DNA from 3 places in the Arthrobacter sp. Z4-13 genome. Region 1 is predicted to be linked to each of the others. Evidence: riboswitches for the same ligand, from Rfam matches in the RefSeq annotation. Region 1 holds a riboswitch; each other region holds the start of a gene.
The links. A riboswitch is a leader RNA that binds a small molecule or an ion and turns the genes downstream of it on or off. The one in region 1 is predicted to bind cyclic di-AMP.
Positions count from the first base shown of each region.

Region 2: it holds a riboswitch for cyclic di-AMP, as region 1 does, so the genes downstream of both, M1E07_RS11715 (LysM peptidoglycan-binding domain-containing protein) here and M1E07_RS05260 (C40 family peptidase) in region 1, are expected to answer to the same signal.
Region 3: it holds a riboswitch for cyclic di-AMP, as region 1 does, so the genes downstream of both, M1E07_RS04685 (aggregation-promoting factor C-terminal-like domain-containing protein) here and M1E07_RS05260 (C40 family peptidase) in region 1, are expected to answer to the same signal.

Region 1 covers NZ_CP096459.1:716,574-721,958, forward strand. The annotation lists gene serC (phosphoserine transaminase) at 1-414, opposite strand, end outside; gene M1E07_RS05250 (metal-dependent transcriptional regulator) at 692-1,387, shown strand; cyclic di-AMP (ydaO/yuaA leader) riboswitch at 1,528-1,746, shown strand; gene M1E07_RS05255 (M23 family metallopeptidase) at 1,757-2,578, shown strand; cyclic di-AMP (ydaO/yuaA leader) riboswitch at 2,707-2,887, shown strand; gene M1E07_RS05260 (C40 family peptidase) at 2,958-3,650, shown strand; gene M1E07_RS05265 (NlpC/P60 family protein) at 3,817-4,611, shown strand; gene M1E07_RS05270 (HNH endonuclease) at 4,870-5,370, shown strand.
Region 2 covers NZ_CP096459.1:2,159,217-2,164,601, reverse strand. The annotation lists gene M1E07_RS11720 (protein adenylyltransferase SelO) at 1-852, shown strand, start outside; gene M1E07_RS11715 (LysM peptidoglycan-binding domain-containing protein) at 956-1,813, opposite strand; cyclic di-AMP (ydaO/yuaA leader) riboswitch at 1,817-1,987, opposite strand; gene M1E07_RS11710 (dienelactone hydrolase family protein) at 2,400-2,714, shown strand; gene M1E07_RS11705 (TraR/DksA family transcriptional regulator) at 2,809-3,165, shown strand; gene M1E07_RS11700 (DNA alkylation repair protein) at 3,162-3,731, shown strand; gene M1E07_RS11695 (DUF1810 domain-containing protein) at 3,715-4,158, shown strand; gene M1E07_RS11690 (glucose 1-dehydrogenase) at 4,230-5,123, opposite strand; gene M1E07_RS11685 (metallophosphoesterase family protein) at 5,233-5,385, opposite strand, start outside.
Region 3 covers NZ_CP096459.1:582,252-587,636, forward strand. The annotation lists gene M1E07_RS04665 (phosphatase PAP2 family protein) at 1-113, shown strand, start outside; gene upp (uracil phosphoribosyltransferase) at 154-789, shown strand; gene M1E07_RS04675 (glyoxalase superfamily protein) at 835-1,209, shown strand; gene M1E07_RS04680 (HAD-IA family hydrolase) at 1,285-2,445, shown strand; gene M1E07_RS04685 (aggregation-promoting factor C-terminal-like domain-containing protein) at 2,474-3,211, opposite strand; cyclic di-AMP (ydaO/yuaA leader) riboswitch at 3,217-3,361, opposite strand; gene M1E07_RS04690 (sensor histidine kinase) at 3,504-5,000, opposite strand; gene M1E07_RS04695 (response regulator transcription factor) at 5,008-5,385, opposite strand, start outside.

The DNA.
Region 1 (5,385 bases):
CTCGGCCTGGGCCGAGGGGCGGGTCCCGGGTTCAGACTTGATGATGGAAGAGGCATCCAGGAAGGGCGCCTTGTTGGTGGCTGCGGCGAATTTCGAGCCGAACTCGCCGAAGGAAAGGTGCTGGGCCTTGTTTTCCACCAGGCCGAAGCTGGCAATGTCCCAGAACGCCGTGGAGCCGCCGACGCCGAGTACAACTTCGTACCCTTCGGGCGCGCGGAAGAACTGGCTGAGGCCCTCGCGGACGGAACCGACGAGGTTCTTGACCGGGGCCTGCCGGTGGGACGTACCCAGGATGTTCTTCGACGCGGCGGACAACGCATCAAATTGCTCCGGCCTGACCTTGGAAGGTCCAGCGCCGAACCGTCCGTCCTTGGGCTGCAGGTCGGCGGGAATAGTGATGCTGGTTTCGCTCACAGGTGCTCCAATTTCGGCATGGACACGGCTTTGGTCCGGACGGGTGTTGGTGGCCGGCAGCCGGTGATGGCTGCAACCAGGGCCTCCCTCATTCTGCCCTGTTGGTATGTATCGCCGGGAACCGGAACCGTCATAGTCCAGCCAATGAGACGGTACTGCCGCCAGCGGCAACTATTCGGACAAAGTCAAAATAGGCTAAGCTCTTCCACGGACTACGTCGCAGTGAAGGCGATACGGTGGGACAACGCAAGGTACTGCGCTCGAGGAGCTGAGCTGGATGACGGATCTGATCGATACTACGGAGATGTACCTTCGGACCATTCTGGAGCTCGAGGAAGAGAACATTGTTGCCCTTCGTGCCCGTATCGCCGAGCGGCTGCGCCACTCCGGGCCCACTGTCTCCCAGACCATCGGCCGAATGGAGCGGGACGGTCTGGTGGTTGTGTCCGGCGACCGCCATCTGGAGCTCACCGAGACGGGCCGGAAGCGCGCCACTGAAGTGATGCGCAAGCACCGCTTGGCGGAACGGCTCCTGGCTGACGTGATCGGACTGGACTGGGCCTACGTCCATGACGAGGCCTGCCGCTGGGAGCATGTGATGAGCGAGCGGGTGGAACGGCGCATTTACGAGATGTTGAACCACCCCACCGAGTCTCCCTACGGGAACCCGATCCCCGGCCTGGCGGCCCTGGGCGGCGTGCCGTCCCCTGGCTTTGCTGATGGAGCCATCAGCCTCCTCGAGGCGATGAAGTCCTACGGGCCCGCCTCGGCTGTGACTATCAGCAGGTTGGCCGAACCTATCCAGGTGGAGCCCGAACTGCTTTCACAGCTCGATGAGGGCGGCATCCGCCCGGGCGCTGCTGTGTCGCTGGAACGGGTGGGTGACTACATATCCGTCCGCGTTCCGGGCATAGAAGGGGCGCTTGAGTTGCCACCAGAGGTGGCCGCGCACGTCTTTGTAGCCGTCCGCTAGGGAACCACCCGGGCGTTTCCCTACCCCATGTGAGGTGGGTTACGCAAAGATAACGGAATTGTTACTTTGCACCATGAGCCTCTATAGTTAAAACGAAGTTGATATTTAAGCGTTACCTGATCTGGAGCCGAGCTCTGCCAGCAGATCAGGAGCACGAGTCGTAACTGGCAGAGGCGGGGGAACCACAAGCGGCAGCCGGGGGACTGCCTTGGGGTGAAGTCCGTCAGCAGCAAGCCTCTTCCAGTGAAGGATTCCTCCGGGGATATCTCTGTGCCGAAGCTTGCTAACGGCGGACCGGGTCTATGAACTCTCTGACCCGAATCCGACAGCTAACTTCGCAGGCTACCCAGAGAGGAACCCTTCTTGACCATGCAGAATTCCAGGGGACGCCGCCGCGCGGCGGTCCCTGCTTCGACACCGCGCGTTGTCGAAGTCATCACCTCGGAACGCCCCCGCGATCCGCAACGTGATGCGCGCCGGCGTCGGGGTCCCTTCCATCAGATCACTGAGTTCGCTGCTGCCAGCGGAATCGGCCAAAAGGCCGGCGCCGCACTGGCCGCGGCCGGGCTGGTTCTCACCGTGACCGTTCCGGCCACCAGTCCCGTGATGGCAACGGACGGCTCGGGAGCTGCTTCTGTTGCTGCGTCCGCTGTTGCCCCACAGCCGCAGGTTTCCGCGAAGGCCGAAGCCCAGATCGATTTCAGCCGCTCTGCTGTAGTCACCAAGGCGGACCCGGACGGAAAGCTGAAACAGCTGCTGAGTGCCCAGTCTGCCGGTGCCATAACCCGCGCTGCTTCCGCCGGAAGCCTCGGAGCCCCGCTCGCTGCGTTGAGCACTGCTTCGCCTTTCGGCTACCGCGTCAGCCCGATTACGGGCGGCTCCGGCGACTTCCACCGCGGGCAGGATTACGTAGCCCAATGCGGCACCTCGGTTTTGGCCGCGGCCACCGGAACCGTTACCTTCGTCGGCTGGCACCAGTACGGCGGCGGCAACCGCGTTGTGGTGGATCACGGCAACGGCCTGGAAACCACCTATAACCACCTGTCGTCCTTCAGCGTCAAGGAGGGGCAAACGGTTTCCCGCGGGGACGTTGTGGCCCTCAGCGGGACCACGGGAGCCTCCACGGGCTGCCATCTTCACTTCGAGGTCCAGGTCAACGGTGAAGTTGTTGACCCGACCGGCTGGCTCTAGTCAAATGACCGTGGACTCTCAAATGATGTTGACCTGCCGTGACCTGAATGTGACATTTACGCAAAACTGCTGTACCGTCTAACTCGCGTCAACTTTTCCGAAGTTGACGCTCTTGTGCGGATTGCCTAACTCTGCCACCGCTCAAGGTCCGTTCGCATTTCATCGTCTGGCAGGGGCGGGGGAACCAATTTTGGCCTTCAGCTTTGAAGGCCTTGGGGTTAAGTCGCAAAGCTTTCCACGGAAGCCGCGCGGCCGGGTGACTCCCATCCGAATCCGACAGCTCACCTCGCAGGCATTGGGAGAGGCTACCTTCGTGTCTTCACGCCATAATTCTGCGCGCCACCGTGCGCAAACGGTTCGTACCAACCCCCTGGACACCATGTCCAGGGCTGTTAGTGCCAATGCCGGGACAGTAGGTCGCCAGGCTGCAGTTATCGCAGCTGCGTCCGGACTCATCCTGACCATGGGCCTGCCGGCCAATGCAGCGGACACCACCGCTGGTGTTTCCGCTTCGACCGAATCCGGGTCCGCGCAGGCGGCCCTCGCCGTCACCGCGGCACCCACGGCTACCGTTTCCTTCGAGCGCCCGGTGGTCAAGACCATCGCCGCTCCCGTGCTGGAGCCGGTGACTGTCCAGTCAACCTCTGATGATGAAGACGACGACGCGGATGCGGCCACCGCTCCCACGGCCACCACTGCTTCCGAAGCAGCAGAGAAGGTCGTAGCGACCGCATCCTCCGCTGCTACCTCCGGAATTGCGGCCATCGCCTACACCGGCATCGGCAGCCCGTACGTCTGGGGCGGCACCACCCCCAATGGCTGGGACTGCTCAGGCTTCACCCAGTGGGTTTACGCCCAGGCCGGCATCAGCATCCCCCGCGTCAACGCCTGGACGGCAATGAAGCCCACCTCCACGCCGCAGCCCGGTGACCTGGTTATGCAGAACGGCGGCGCGCACGTTGGTATCTACGTCGGCAACGGCATGATGATCAGCGCCCTGAACCCCTCCCAGGGAACGCTGCTGCACGCGGCCGCTGCTACCGGCTCCTCCGCGTTCTACACCATGAACTAGTTCTTCGACCTTACGGTCCAAGGGCTTTTTCTTTGCCCAAACACGCTTTTCGCTAAATCACCACATCCCCCGTTCGGGGCGTGCCGGCGTACCCCCAAGATGCCGGCGCGTCCAGTCCCCTTTGGCTGCCTACACGCGGTTTGAAGGAAAACGAAAGAGAGAACTGATGACTACTCGTGCAACCGCACGGCACCGCGCCGAGGTCACCAAAACCAACTCGCTCGCCATCATTGCCAAGGCTGTCGGCGACAACGCCGGCGGCGTAGGACGCCAGGCAGCTGTTATCGCAGCCGCCTCCGGCCTGGTCCTGACCAGCGGCCTCGCAGCCAACGCCGCCGATGCCAACGTTCAGCGTGACTCCGCTCCGGCTTCCACCCTGGAAGTTGAATCAACGGTTGAGGCTCCGATCTCCGCTGCTTCCACCATTGCCATTTCCTTCGAGAAGCCTGCTGTGACCACCACGCCGGCTCCCGTTGTTGAGGCGCCCGAACCCGAGCCCGAGGTTGAGGTCCAGGAAGCTGCTCCGGCTCCGGCTCCTGCTCCCGCCGCTCCCGCCGCAGGGACAGCCGCTGTCGCCAAGGTGACCGCCACAGCTCCGGCCGCTGCAGCCCCCGCCGCTCCTGCCTCGGCAAGCGGCAAGGGTGCAGCCATCCTGTCCGCCGCCTACGCCCAGCTCGGCGTTACGCAGGACTGCACCATGCTGGTGACCAACTCCCTGGCTGCCGTTGGCATCAACTTCCATGACTGGCCGGCAGGCTACCTGTCCCTGGGCCGCACGGTGAGCGCTGCCGAGGCTCAGCCGGGCGACCTCATCTACTACGCCGACGGCGGAGCCGGCATGGCGCACATTGCCGTCTATGCCGGAAACGGCCAGGCGGTGCATGGCGGCTACAACGGCAACCAGACCGTTGTCTTCAGTGCCAACGTCGGCTCCGGCCCGGTGTTCATCCGCGTCGACTGACACCCGCAGCCGCGGTTTGCGCTGCTGATCAAGACACTCACAGGACCCCTGCCCTACGCGGCAGGGGTCCTGTCTGTTAACCCCCGGCAGGGGCGGGCACTCCACCGAGTTTCGGCCGGACACGGCAACCCCGGCAACTGTTATTAGCTGATAGTGCACTTCTTTGTTTACTCTTGTGGTGTCGATCCATAGCCCGGACATGCCGAGGGCAGCCGGCCCTCGTGCCCCTGACGGGTGCGGCCGTGAAGAGGTACGTGCATGCGCACTCTCGTTCTGAATGCTGGATATGAACCGCTGGCGGTTATTACCTTCCGCCGGGCGCTGGTGCTTGTGCTCACGGGCAAGGCGAGCGTTGTGGCTGAAGGGGACGACCCCGTGGTGGGCCCCCAGGAGATCCTGGGCCGCCCGTCCGTGATCCTCCTGAACCGCTACATCCGTCCCAGATACAACCAGTCGACGGCGGTCAGCCGCCGGGGCGTGCTCAGACGCGACGGGCACAAGTGCGCCTACTGCGGGAAAGCTGCGCACACCATCGACCATGTCCAGCCAAAGTCACGCGGGGGTGCTGAGTCCTGGGAGAACCTGGTGGCCGCCTGCCTGAGGTGCAACAACGTCAAAGGTGACCACACCCCGGCGGAAATGGGCTGGAAGCTGCGGTTCGTCCCCGAGCCGCCGCACGGCACCATCTGGCAGATCAAGGAACTCGAGAAGCCCACGCCCGCCTGGGATCCGTTCCTGCTGCCCGAGCGCGCTGCCTGATTCCAGATAGTTAGC
Region 2 (5,385 bases), 1.4 Mb from region 1:
ATCAGCCGGCACCACCCCGCAGCCGCCCAGGCCGAAAACCCCTACCTGGCGCTTTTTGAAGCCGTCGTGTCCGCGCAGGCAAAACTGGTGGCCCAGTGGATGCTGGTGGGATTCGTCCACGGCGTGATGAACTCGGACAACATGACCATCTCCGGCGAAACCATCGACTACGGGCCCTGCGCCTTTATGGATGCCTTCAACCCAGCCGCGGTCTACAGCTCGATCGACGTAGGCGGGCGCTACGCCTACGCCAACCAGCCGGTCATCGCCGAATGGAACCTTGCCCGCCTCGCTGAGGCGATGCTGCCGCTCTTCAATGAGGACCAGGAACAGGCCGTAGCACCCGCGGTGGAAGCACTTGGCATGTTCCGCCGGCAATACAGTGACGCCTGGTTCGCCGGCATGAAAACCAAACTCGGTTTGGTGGAAGCCCCCGAGGGGAGCGCCGAGGCTGCAGAAGCCTCAGAGCTGGTGGACGGGCTGGTGGCCCTGTTGAAGGACGGACCAGTTGACTACACCTCGTTCTTCCGGAACCTCTCCGAGGCGGCAAGGGGGGATGACCGGCCTGCCCGCGGAATGGTCCTTGACCTGGCTGCCTTCGACGCCTGGGTTGGGCGGTGGCGGGCCCTGCAGCCGGACGCGGACCTGATGGACAGGGCCAATCCTGCCTACATCCCCCGCAACCACCTGGTAGAAGAAGCGCTCGCGGCAGCAACGGAGGGAGACCTTGATCCCTTCATCCGGCTCCTCGACGTGGTCCGTGCCCCGTTCAATGAAAGGCCAGGGCTGGAACGCTACACCGAGGGAGCGCCGGAGGACTTCGGCAGCTACCAGACTTTCTGCGGCACTTGAGCACCCCAGGCGCCGGGACACCGGCTGCCAGGAGGGGCCAGACGCAAAACAGGGGCGGCAGCCGGGAACAATCCCGTCTGCCGCCCCTGTTGGGGTGGTGTGACTACGCTACGCGGACGAAGGAAGCGCCGCTGAGCCAGCTGATGGAGTGGACTTCGGTCTTGAAACCGTCCACGCCGCCGCTGACAACCTGGCCGTTGCCGGCGAAGACGCCCACGTGGCCGGCGGTGATGACCAGGTCACCGGGAGCCGGGGTGCCCACAGTGGTGCCGTACTGGTAGAACTGGCCCGGGGCGAGGTCGCCGACGCTCTTGCCCACGGCGCGGAGAGCCTTCTCAACCATGGCGGTGCAGTCCTGCTGGACGCCCAGCTGGCCGTAAGCGTTCGCCAGGATGGCTGCGCCGGTACCGGTGCCGGTGGCTGCGGGAGCTGCCGGGGCGGGTGCCGCCGGAGCAGGCGCCGTGGAGGCGTAGGACAGGTTCATGGTGGTGGTTGCGGGAGCGGCAGCTACCGCGGCCTGGGCCGGAGCAGCGGCAGCAGCGACAGGAGCTGCGGCAGCGGTGCCGGCACCCGGGATCTGGATCTGGTCGCCGGGGTAAATGACCGCGGAGATTGCCAGCCCATTGGCGGACAGCACATCATTCAGGGCTACTCCGTTGGATGCCGAGATGGCGCCCAGGGTATCGCCGGAAACAACCGTGTGCACGTTGCCTGCAGCTGCTGCGGGGGCAGCCACTGCGGCAGCCGGTGCTGCGTAAGCCTGGGTGTTAGTGGTATCGGTGGTGTCCGGACCGGTTACGCCTGCGTGGGCCGGGGCGCCCACACCGAAGGCAATGCCGGATGCTGCTGCAACGGCGAGCGCCGGGCGGCCAAGCGACTTGGCCGAGACAGCCAAGCCCTGGAGCGCGATTGAGCGGTCCGGAGTCGCGCGGTGACGGGCGGTAATGGAATTTTTTGACACGGTTGATCGCCTCTCCCATGCCTGCGGGGTGAGCTGTCGGGTTCGGGCTGGAGATACCCGGCCGGGAGCAATTCCGAAATGAACGAAGGTGCTATCGACTTAACCCCAAGGCCTCGTGTGAGGCCGGGAAACTTGGTTCCCCCGTCCCTGCCAGCTGAAAAGCGTTGGTTCCCGGTTCAGTGGCAGGGCTCGGCATACTGAGGGGAATGTCCCGTTTGGGAGGGACACCTGAAGACCCTAACCCGACTTCGGTGCCATTGTCACGTTTGGGTAACATACGAGGTGTTCCTATCGCCTTTAGCAAACGACTGGACTCTTCAATAGCACGCACCTGACCTCGGAAGATACTTTCCGGTCCGGAGAGTCGTGTTGTATTGGTCACAAAACAGTAAAGGAACTCAAAAGCGCAGCCGGAAGCTTGCCCGAAAGCACCGCGCGGAGGAGGATATGGCCAGCCCGAGGAGGCCCCGTGATCCAGCTTGGAAAGTACGAGAAGTACCTGATTGAGGGATTTTTTGACGACTAGCGCGCGGGTGCACTGAGCCAGCGAACCTTCACCCGACGCGTTGCGTTCATCACGGGCAGCATGCCGGCAACCGCGGCGGCGATGCTGCTGCTGGGCTGCGAAGGCGGGACTGCGAACCTGGACCGTGACGCTGTTCCCGGTGCCCTTACCCAGGCCGGCGCCCAGCGCCACGTCGCCGGCTTCAAGGCAGCGGGGGAGTATCTCCGGGGCCAGGACTTCGTTGACGGCGAGCGCATCGCCATGACCGGCTACTGCTTCGGCGGCGGTATCACTTGGCAGGCGGCCACGGAGCTGGACGGGTTGAAGGCCACGGCGGCGGCGTGCACCACGGCTGCATGGAACGACACGTTCGCGTGGTTCGGCCGGCACCTCTAAACCCCGCCGTTCCGGGAGCGTACAGCTCGCCCTGTGCCGCCTGGAACCACTCCATAAACAGGAACTGGTACTGGCCCCGCGCTAGGCTTTTGCCATGCCCGACTTTGAACGGTTCCGGATCCTGCTCGAGGAGGAGCGGGAGCGGAAGGTTGCCCTCCTTCCGGCCCTCCGCGCAGACATCGCCTCCGCAAACTCGGCGCGCCAGGACTCGAATGTGGATGACGAACATGACCCGGAAGGCTCCACTATCGCCTTCGAACTGTCCCAGGCCTCGGCCCTGCTGAAGCAGAGCAGCGCAGGACTCGACCAGGTGGACGCAGCCCTGGCCAGGATCGCTGAGGGAACCTACGGAACCTGCGTCGTCTGCGGGGAACCGATTGCGGAAGGCAGGCTGGAGGCACGGCCGTGGACCCCGTTCTGCATCGGGCATGCCTCGGCAGGCCGCCGATGAGCAGCGGCGCGGATCAGGTGGCGGCCGCCGCTGAATTCGTTGACCGAACGCTGCAGAATGAGGGCGCCTGGTACCGGGCGGACGACGTCGAGGGCCGGCTGGGCGGGCGCCTGGCCTCCTACGGTTCCTCCGTTGGCGCTGTCCGGGGAACCATCCGGGACGCCCTGCGGAAGTACAAGGACTTCGATCACGACGGCGTGATACAGCTCGCGTCCGCCCTGTGGGGCCAGCCCCGGCCCGGCTCCAAGGCGGTCTATGAACGCCGGCTTGCCGCCGTGGTCCTCCTGCAATCCAAAGTGTCACTCCTGCGCCATTCGGACCTGACCCGGATCGAGGGCTTCCTGCGGTCCGCCGGGACCCGGGAACTGACAGACCCCCTGCTGGCCGACGTCGTGGCGCCGTTCCTGGCACGGCTCGGCGGGCGCGACCGGCAACGCGCGAGTGTTGTCCTTGCCCGCTGGCGGACCGACCCGGACAACCAGCTGCGCAGCGCTGCCGACTACCTTGAGCAGCACTCCAGACCCCAAGCACCACCACAAGGAGACACCCATGAACGAACCCTATGACTTGGAACGATTCGTCGCCGCGCAGGACAACGGCGGGACATACGAGCAGGCGCTGGCAGAACTGCAGATGGGCAGCAAGTCCGGCCACTGGATGTGGTTCGTTTTCCCGCAGATCGCAGGCCTGGGCCAAAGTCCCACATCCCGCCGTTACGCCATCAGCTCCCTCGAAGAAGCCCGGGAGTACCTGGCGCACCAAATTCTGGGCCCGCGGCTGCTCGAGTGCGCCCTGGCACTGACGAACCATTCCGGCCGTCCCGCCGAGGAGATCCTCGGCAGTATCGACGCACGGAAGCTGCACTCATCGATGACATTGTTCCTGCGGGCAGACCCCGAGGAAACCGTCTTCAAAACCGTCCTGGCGCAGTTCTTCGACGGCGAGCCGGACCCCGCCACTGACGAACTGCTCGCGGGCCGGGACGAAGACTAGCGCCGACGGCGGTGCCTCATGCATCCTGCGCAGGGCACCGTCGCCGGGGTCAGCCTGTAAAGTCCGGCGCGCTACGGCGAGGGGCTGCCGCCGTTGACGTTCAGCGTTTCCCCTATGACGTAGCTTGACTCCGGTGATGCCAGGAAAACATACGCCGGGGCGAGTTCCGCCGGCTGGCCTGCGCGGCCCAGAGGGGTGGACTGGCCGAACTCCGGCAGTTGCTCCTTGGGCTGGCCGCTGCTGACCTGCAGCGGCGTCCAGATGGGCCCAGGCGCTACAGCGTTGACCCGGATGCCCTTCGGCGCGAGCTGCTGGGCCAGTCCCTTGGTGAAGTTGTTGATGCTCCCCTTGGTGGTGGCGTAATCCAGCAGGGTAGGGGACGGGTTGTACGCCTGGATGGATGTGGTGTTGATGATGGTGGATCCTGCCGGCATGTGCGGGAGGGCAGCCTTGGTCAGCCAGAACATCGCGTACACATTGGTCTTCAAAGTGTGGTCGAACTGTTCGTCGGTGATGGCGGTCAGTTCCTCCTGCGCCACCTGCTTTCCGGCATTGTTGACCAGAATGTCCACTCCGCCGAGCACGGCCACGGCGGTGTCCACCACCTCCCGGCAGACAATCGGGTCCTTCAGGTCGCCGGGGACCTTGACGGCCTTGCGGCCTGCCGCCTCGACCAGTCCGGCGATGCGCGCTGCGTCCTCTTCCTCCTCCGGCAGGTAGGACAGGACGACGTCGGCCCCCTCGCGGGCGAAGGCGATGGCGGTGGCCGCCCCGATCCCTGAGTCCGCGCCCGTGACGATTGCCTTCCTGCCCTCCAGCCGGCCGGTCCCGCGGTAGGTGTTCTCGCCGAGGTCCGCTTTCGGCTCCAGCTCCGCGTCCAGGCCCGGCTCGGGCTGGTGCTGTTCCCGGGGAGAAATTTTCCCGTATGCAGTAACGGGGTCACGGAAGGTGTACTGGTCTGTCATGGTGGTCCTCCTGTTGCGTAGGGGTGGAACACGGGAAAACTAAGCATGCTTACCGTTCCCAGCCTAGGCAATGAATCCTGTCCCTGCCAACCCGGATTGCAGTCCTGGTTCAGTCGGGTTTCGAGTTCCGGTGGACCTCCACCAGCCTGACGTCCCTGAGGGTTCCCGAATCCACCACGGCTGTCATGTACGTGCAGGCAGGCTGGCGGCGCCGGTCAGTGGGGGAGCCCGGGTTCAGCAGCCGCAATCCTCCCGGCGAGGT
Region 3 (5,385 bases), 130 kb from region 1:
AGGACCACAGCGGGGACCCGCTTCCGGGCAGTCCCGGCACCTCCGAAACGAACGACGGCGACACCTTACGGGGGAGCGACGGCGGCTCCTCGCGGACGGGCGCGGGAGGCTGACGGCAGAGGGGCACCAGCAGCCGGGTGATAGTTTTGACCCATGCGCACTCTCGTTGTGGACCACCCGCTGGTCGCCCATAAGCTCACGGTCCTGCGGGACAAGAACACCCCGTCCCCGGTCTTCCGGCAACTGACGGAAGAGCTGGTGACACTCCTTGCGTACGAGGCCACCCGCGAGGTCCGCACCGAGCCCGTCACCATCGAAACACCGGTCAGCACCACAGTGGGCACCGCGTTCACCAAGCCCACTCCGCTGGTGGTCCCCATCCTGCGCGCCGGGCTGGGCATGCTTGAGGGCATGACCAAACTCGTTCCCACCGCAGAGGTCGGCTTCCTGGGCATGGCCCGGGACGAGGAAACCCTGGACATCATCACCTACGCCGAGCGTCTCCCCGAGAACCTCACGGACCGGCAGATCTTCGTCCTGGACCCCATGCTCGCAACCGGCGGCACCCTGCGCGAAGCCATCAAATTCCTCTTTAAGCGCGGAGCTTCGGACGTGACGTGCATCTGCCTCCTGGCCGCCCCGGAAGGCCTGGCCAAACTCGAGGAAGAACTTGCGGACGCCAACGTGACCATCGTCCTGGCCTCGATCGACGAAAAGCTCAACGAGAAGTCGTACATCGTGCCCGGACTCGGGGACGCGGGCGACCGCCTTTACGGCATCGCAGGGTAGTCCTCAAGCCTTTTTCATTCACCGTCCCGCCGCTAGCCTGTGCGGATGGACTGGAAACTCGAACTTGTGTACGTCCCTGTAAGCGACGTGGACCGCGCCAAGGACTTCTACGTCAACAAGGTGGGGTTCAATGCCGACTTTGATGAGCGGCCAACGGACTCCATCCGCTTTGTCCAGCTGACGCCTCCGGGCTCGGCCTGCTCGATTTGCATTGGGGACGGGCTTACTGACGCACCTCCCGGTACCGGCTCCAACCTCCAGCTGGTGGTCAACGACATCCAGGCCGCCCACCAGCACCTGAAAGGCAACGGGGTAGACGTCAGCGACGTGGACGTGCAGGACTGGGGCCACTTCGTGTACTTTGCCGATCCCGACGGCAACAGGTGGGCAGTCCAGTACATCCCGGGCCGCAACGCCTGACATACCGTAAACCAACTGGCCATTGGCACCCGTCGTGACATTCCTGCCCGCGGCGCCTAAAGCACAATGGGGACCGTGAACGTCTCAACACCCGCTGCTGCCCGCACCCTGACCTGCCGTGCCGTCCTGTTCGACATGGACGGCACCCTGGTGGACTCCACCGCAGTGGTGGAACAGGTGTGGGGTGAATTCGCGTCGCGCTACGGGCTGGACATCGAGGAAATACTCCGAACGTCACACGGCGTCCAAGCAGGCGATACCGTCAGGCGTTTCGCTCCGCCGGGGGCGGACGTGCCGGGGCTGACAGCGGAACTCGGTGCCATGGAACGCGTCCGGACCGAGGGCATCCTGCCCCTTCCCGGAGCGGCGCGGCTGCTGGCAGCCCTGCCCGCAGACGCCGTCGCACTGGTGACGTCCGCGGATCGGGTCCTTGCTGACATCCGGATGGCTGCAGCGGGGCTGGCCATGCCGGGCACCGTCGTGACAGCCGAGCTGGTGAGCCGGGGCAAGCCGGACCCCGAGGGATACCTGAAGGCCGCTGCAGGTCTTGGCGTGGATCCTTCGGTTGCAGTGGTGTTTGAAGACGCTCCCGCCGGCATCGCAGCCGGCGTGGCGGCCGGCCTCCCAACCGTAGCCGTGGGGGCCGAACACCGGACCGCTGCCGGCGGGGGGTATGGCACATTCCTGACTACAGTGCCGTCGTCGCCCAAGTGGACAAGGACGAGGCGGGCCGGACGGTCATTTCTTTCCGGCTTTGAGGTCCGCCACCACTTTGGCAATCCGTCGCGACCGCGTCTCCGGAGTTTTGGCTTCGCCCAGCGGCTCTACGTACCGCCGCTGGGCGCTGTAGCTCAAGGTTGCGTAGAACTCCTGCGCCGCCGGTTCCGCAGCCATGGCAGCCGCAAGGTCTTCAGGAACCTCAACGATCCGGGGCTGCGTGTCCAGTTCCAGGTCAACGTCAACGGTGTCTCCCGCTGCGACACCAACGAAATCCCGGTTGGCTGCGCTCAGCGAAATGAGGTTTTGCCCGCCCATCACAGCAATGCTGCTCCGATAGCTTTTGCCGTTGATGGTCACCACCACAGGCGGCCGCTTGCCGGCTCCCAGCTCCTTAACAACCTGCTCCGGCACTTCGATGCCGGTTTTATTGCCGCTGCCCTGGACGGTGGTAGTGAACTTCATGGATCACAGTATGCCCTTACGGCCCGCCCCCTCTTTGGAAGGGACGGGCCGTAAGGCTTGAGTGTTTTGGTATCCGGTGGGTTTAGTACCAGTTGTTCGACAGGTGGAAGTTCAGCGCGCCACACGGGGACTGGTAGCGCTCCTGGATGTAGTTCAGGCCCCAGTTGATCTGGGTGCGGTAGTTGGTGCGGTAGTCCGCACCCGCGCTGGCCATCTTCTCAGCCGGCAGGGACTGGACGATGCCGTAGGCGCCGCTGCTCGGGTTGGTGGCCGTGGTGGTCCAGTCCGACTCCTTGGTCCACAGGGTCTTCAGGCACTGCATCTGGTCAGGAGCCCATCCGTACTTCGCCAGCTGGCCGGCGGCGTAAGCCTGGGCGCCGGCGGGATCATTGACCGCGACGACGGGCGCAGGCTTAGGAGCGGGCTTAGGGGCCGGAGCAGGCGCAGGCTTAGGCGCAGGTGCCGGTGCGGGCTTAGGGGCCGGAGCGGGTGCCGGCGCGCGCTTAGGGGCCGGTGCGGGCTCGGCAGCCTGCGGGGCTACAGCTATCTCCGGCGCGGCGGGCTCAGGCGCAGGCTTCGCCGTGATCTCGCTCTTCTCGATGCTGAGGTTGGACTGCGCCTCGGCGGCCTGCGTCTCGGTGGCTGCTACGCGGATGCTGGATTCGGTCGCCTGTCCCGCGGCTCCCACTCCAATGAGGAGTGCGCATGACGCGGCCACCACAGCGGCGCGCTTGCCGAGGGAAGGGATTTTGCCGGTTTCCGGTGCGGCCTGCGGTGCAGACTCGTTTTTCGGGCGTGGCTGTGCCAGGAATTTGAACATGATGAATCGCCTCTCACACCTGCGGAGTTAGCTGTCGGGTTCGGATGAGGGCATCCGGCCAGACGGAAAGATCACGTGCTGGCTTAACCCCAAGGGCAATCAGTGCCCGGGACGGTGGGTCCCCCGCCTCTGCCTTGGTTCAAGAGAAATCCGGGAAGTGGCAGAGCTTGGCGTCATCCGGATATACGACCCGAACGGGAACCGTACCTAAACGACGGTACAGGAATTCGAAGCTCAAGTCACATTTTGGTAACAGAGATCACGGTGGCGGCGCGTCGCCTTGTCGCTACGGTCACCGGGTCGGTAGCCGCAAGGCGAATTCGGTGCGCCCCGGCCGTGATGTCACCGTTACCCTTCCTCCGTGGGCCTCGACGATGGACTCCACGATGGACAACCCAAGTCCGCTCGTCCCTTCAGCCGCTGAAGCCCCGGACTGGCCTCCCGCGCCCTTACGCGCCGCATCTGCGCGGGCGAAACGTGAAAAGACATGGTCCACGAACCCTGCAGGGATCCCGCCGCCGTCGTCCGTTACCGTTACCAGCGCAGCACCCTCCACTGTCCTGGCCACTCCCGTAACAACCGTGGTTCCTTCCGGGGTGTGTTTGCGTGCGTTCGACAACAGATTCATCAGCACCTGGCGCAGCTGGGAGGGGTCACCGTTGACCACAACAGGCTCGTCCGGAAGCTGCAGCCGCCAGTTGTGGCCGGGTGCCATCACCTTTTCGTCACTGACGCTTTCGACCACCAGCTGCGTGAGGTCCACCTCGCTGAGCTTCAGCGGCTGGCCTTCATCGAGCCGGGCCAGCAGCAGCAGGTCTTCAACCAAGGCGGTCATCCGCTCCGACTGGCTCTGCACACGGGCCAGCGACTTTGCGCCGTCGGGGGTGAAATCCTCGGTCATCCTCATCAGTTCGGTGTAGCCGCGGATGGCGGTCAGGGGAGTACGGAGCTCGTGGGAGGCGTCGGCCACAAACTGCCGCACCTTCGTTTCGATCTTCTGCCGCGCCTGCAGCGCATTTGCCACGTTTTCCAGCATGAGGTTGAGCGCGTGCCCCACGCTGCCTACTTCCGTTCCCGGATTGGAGTTCGACGGCGGGACACGCTCCGCGAGTGCCACCTCGCCGGCATCGAGCGGCAACTTCGAGACCCGCGTCGCAACCTCGGACAATTGTTCGAGGGGCTTCATGGTGCGGCGGATGAGTACGGTGCCCACCAGCCCGATCAGCAGCAGACCGCCCAAGGAGACGAAAACAAACGTCCACACCAGGGAAGTGAGCGTGCTTTGCTTGCCGGCGAGGGGGAGTCCGGTCACCAGGACATCACTGAAGTTGGTTTGCACCGCTATCAGCCGGTAATCACCAAATGACAGGGTGCGGTCCACTGGCTGCGCATCCGTCACCAGTGCCAGCAGGGCCTGCTTGTCTTCACTGGAAAGCGCAGAGCGTGTGGTGTCCGAGGTGAGGTATCCGCCGCCGGTGACTTGGCCATTCAGGATGCGGGCGTTCATGGTTCCCACGCTTTGGCCGCGGGCGTCAAGCGGGTCGCGTCCGTTGAATCCCCCGCCCGGAGGTCGGCCCGGATTGTTGGAGCGCTCCGCCGCCTGGCTCAGTTGTTCGTCCAGCTGGCGGGTGAGGAATGCATTCATGGAGGCATAGCTGGCAACGCCCACTGCACCGCAAATCGCGATCAGCAGGGCCATGGCCAGAAGGACGAGACGGGTGCGCAAGTGCCAGGTGCCGGGCCTGAGCCAGCTCCGGCGGTGCGGTCCGGTTGCCCGGGGTGACGCCATGGTTCGCCTACTCCGCAGGCTTGATGACGTACCCGGCACCGCGCACGGTGTGGATCATTGGCGGATGCACGGCGTCCACCTTTTTGCGCAGGTAGGAGATGTAGAGCTCCACAATGTTGGCTTGGCCGCCGAAGTCGTAGTCCCACACACGGTCCAGGATCTGGGCCTTGCTGATGACGCGCTTGGGATTCTCCATGAGGTACCGGAGCAGCTCGAACTGGGTGGCCGTGAGCTGCAGCTCCTCGCCCGCCCGCGTCACCTCCCGGGTATCCACGTTGAGCACCAGGTCGCCCACCACCAGCTCGGCTGTATCCATGGCGGCAACTCCGGAGCGCTGGACCAGGCGGTGCAGCCGAAGCAGGACCTCCTCCATGCTGAAAGGCTT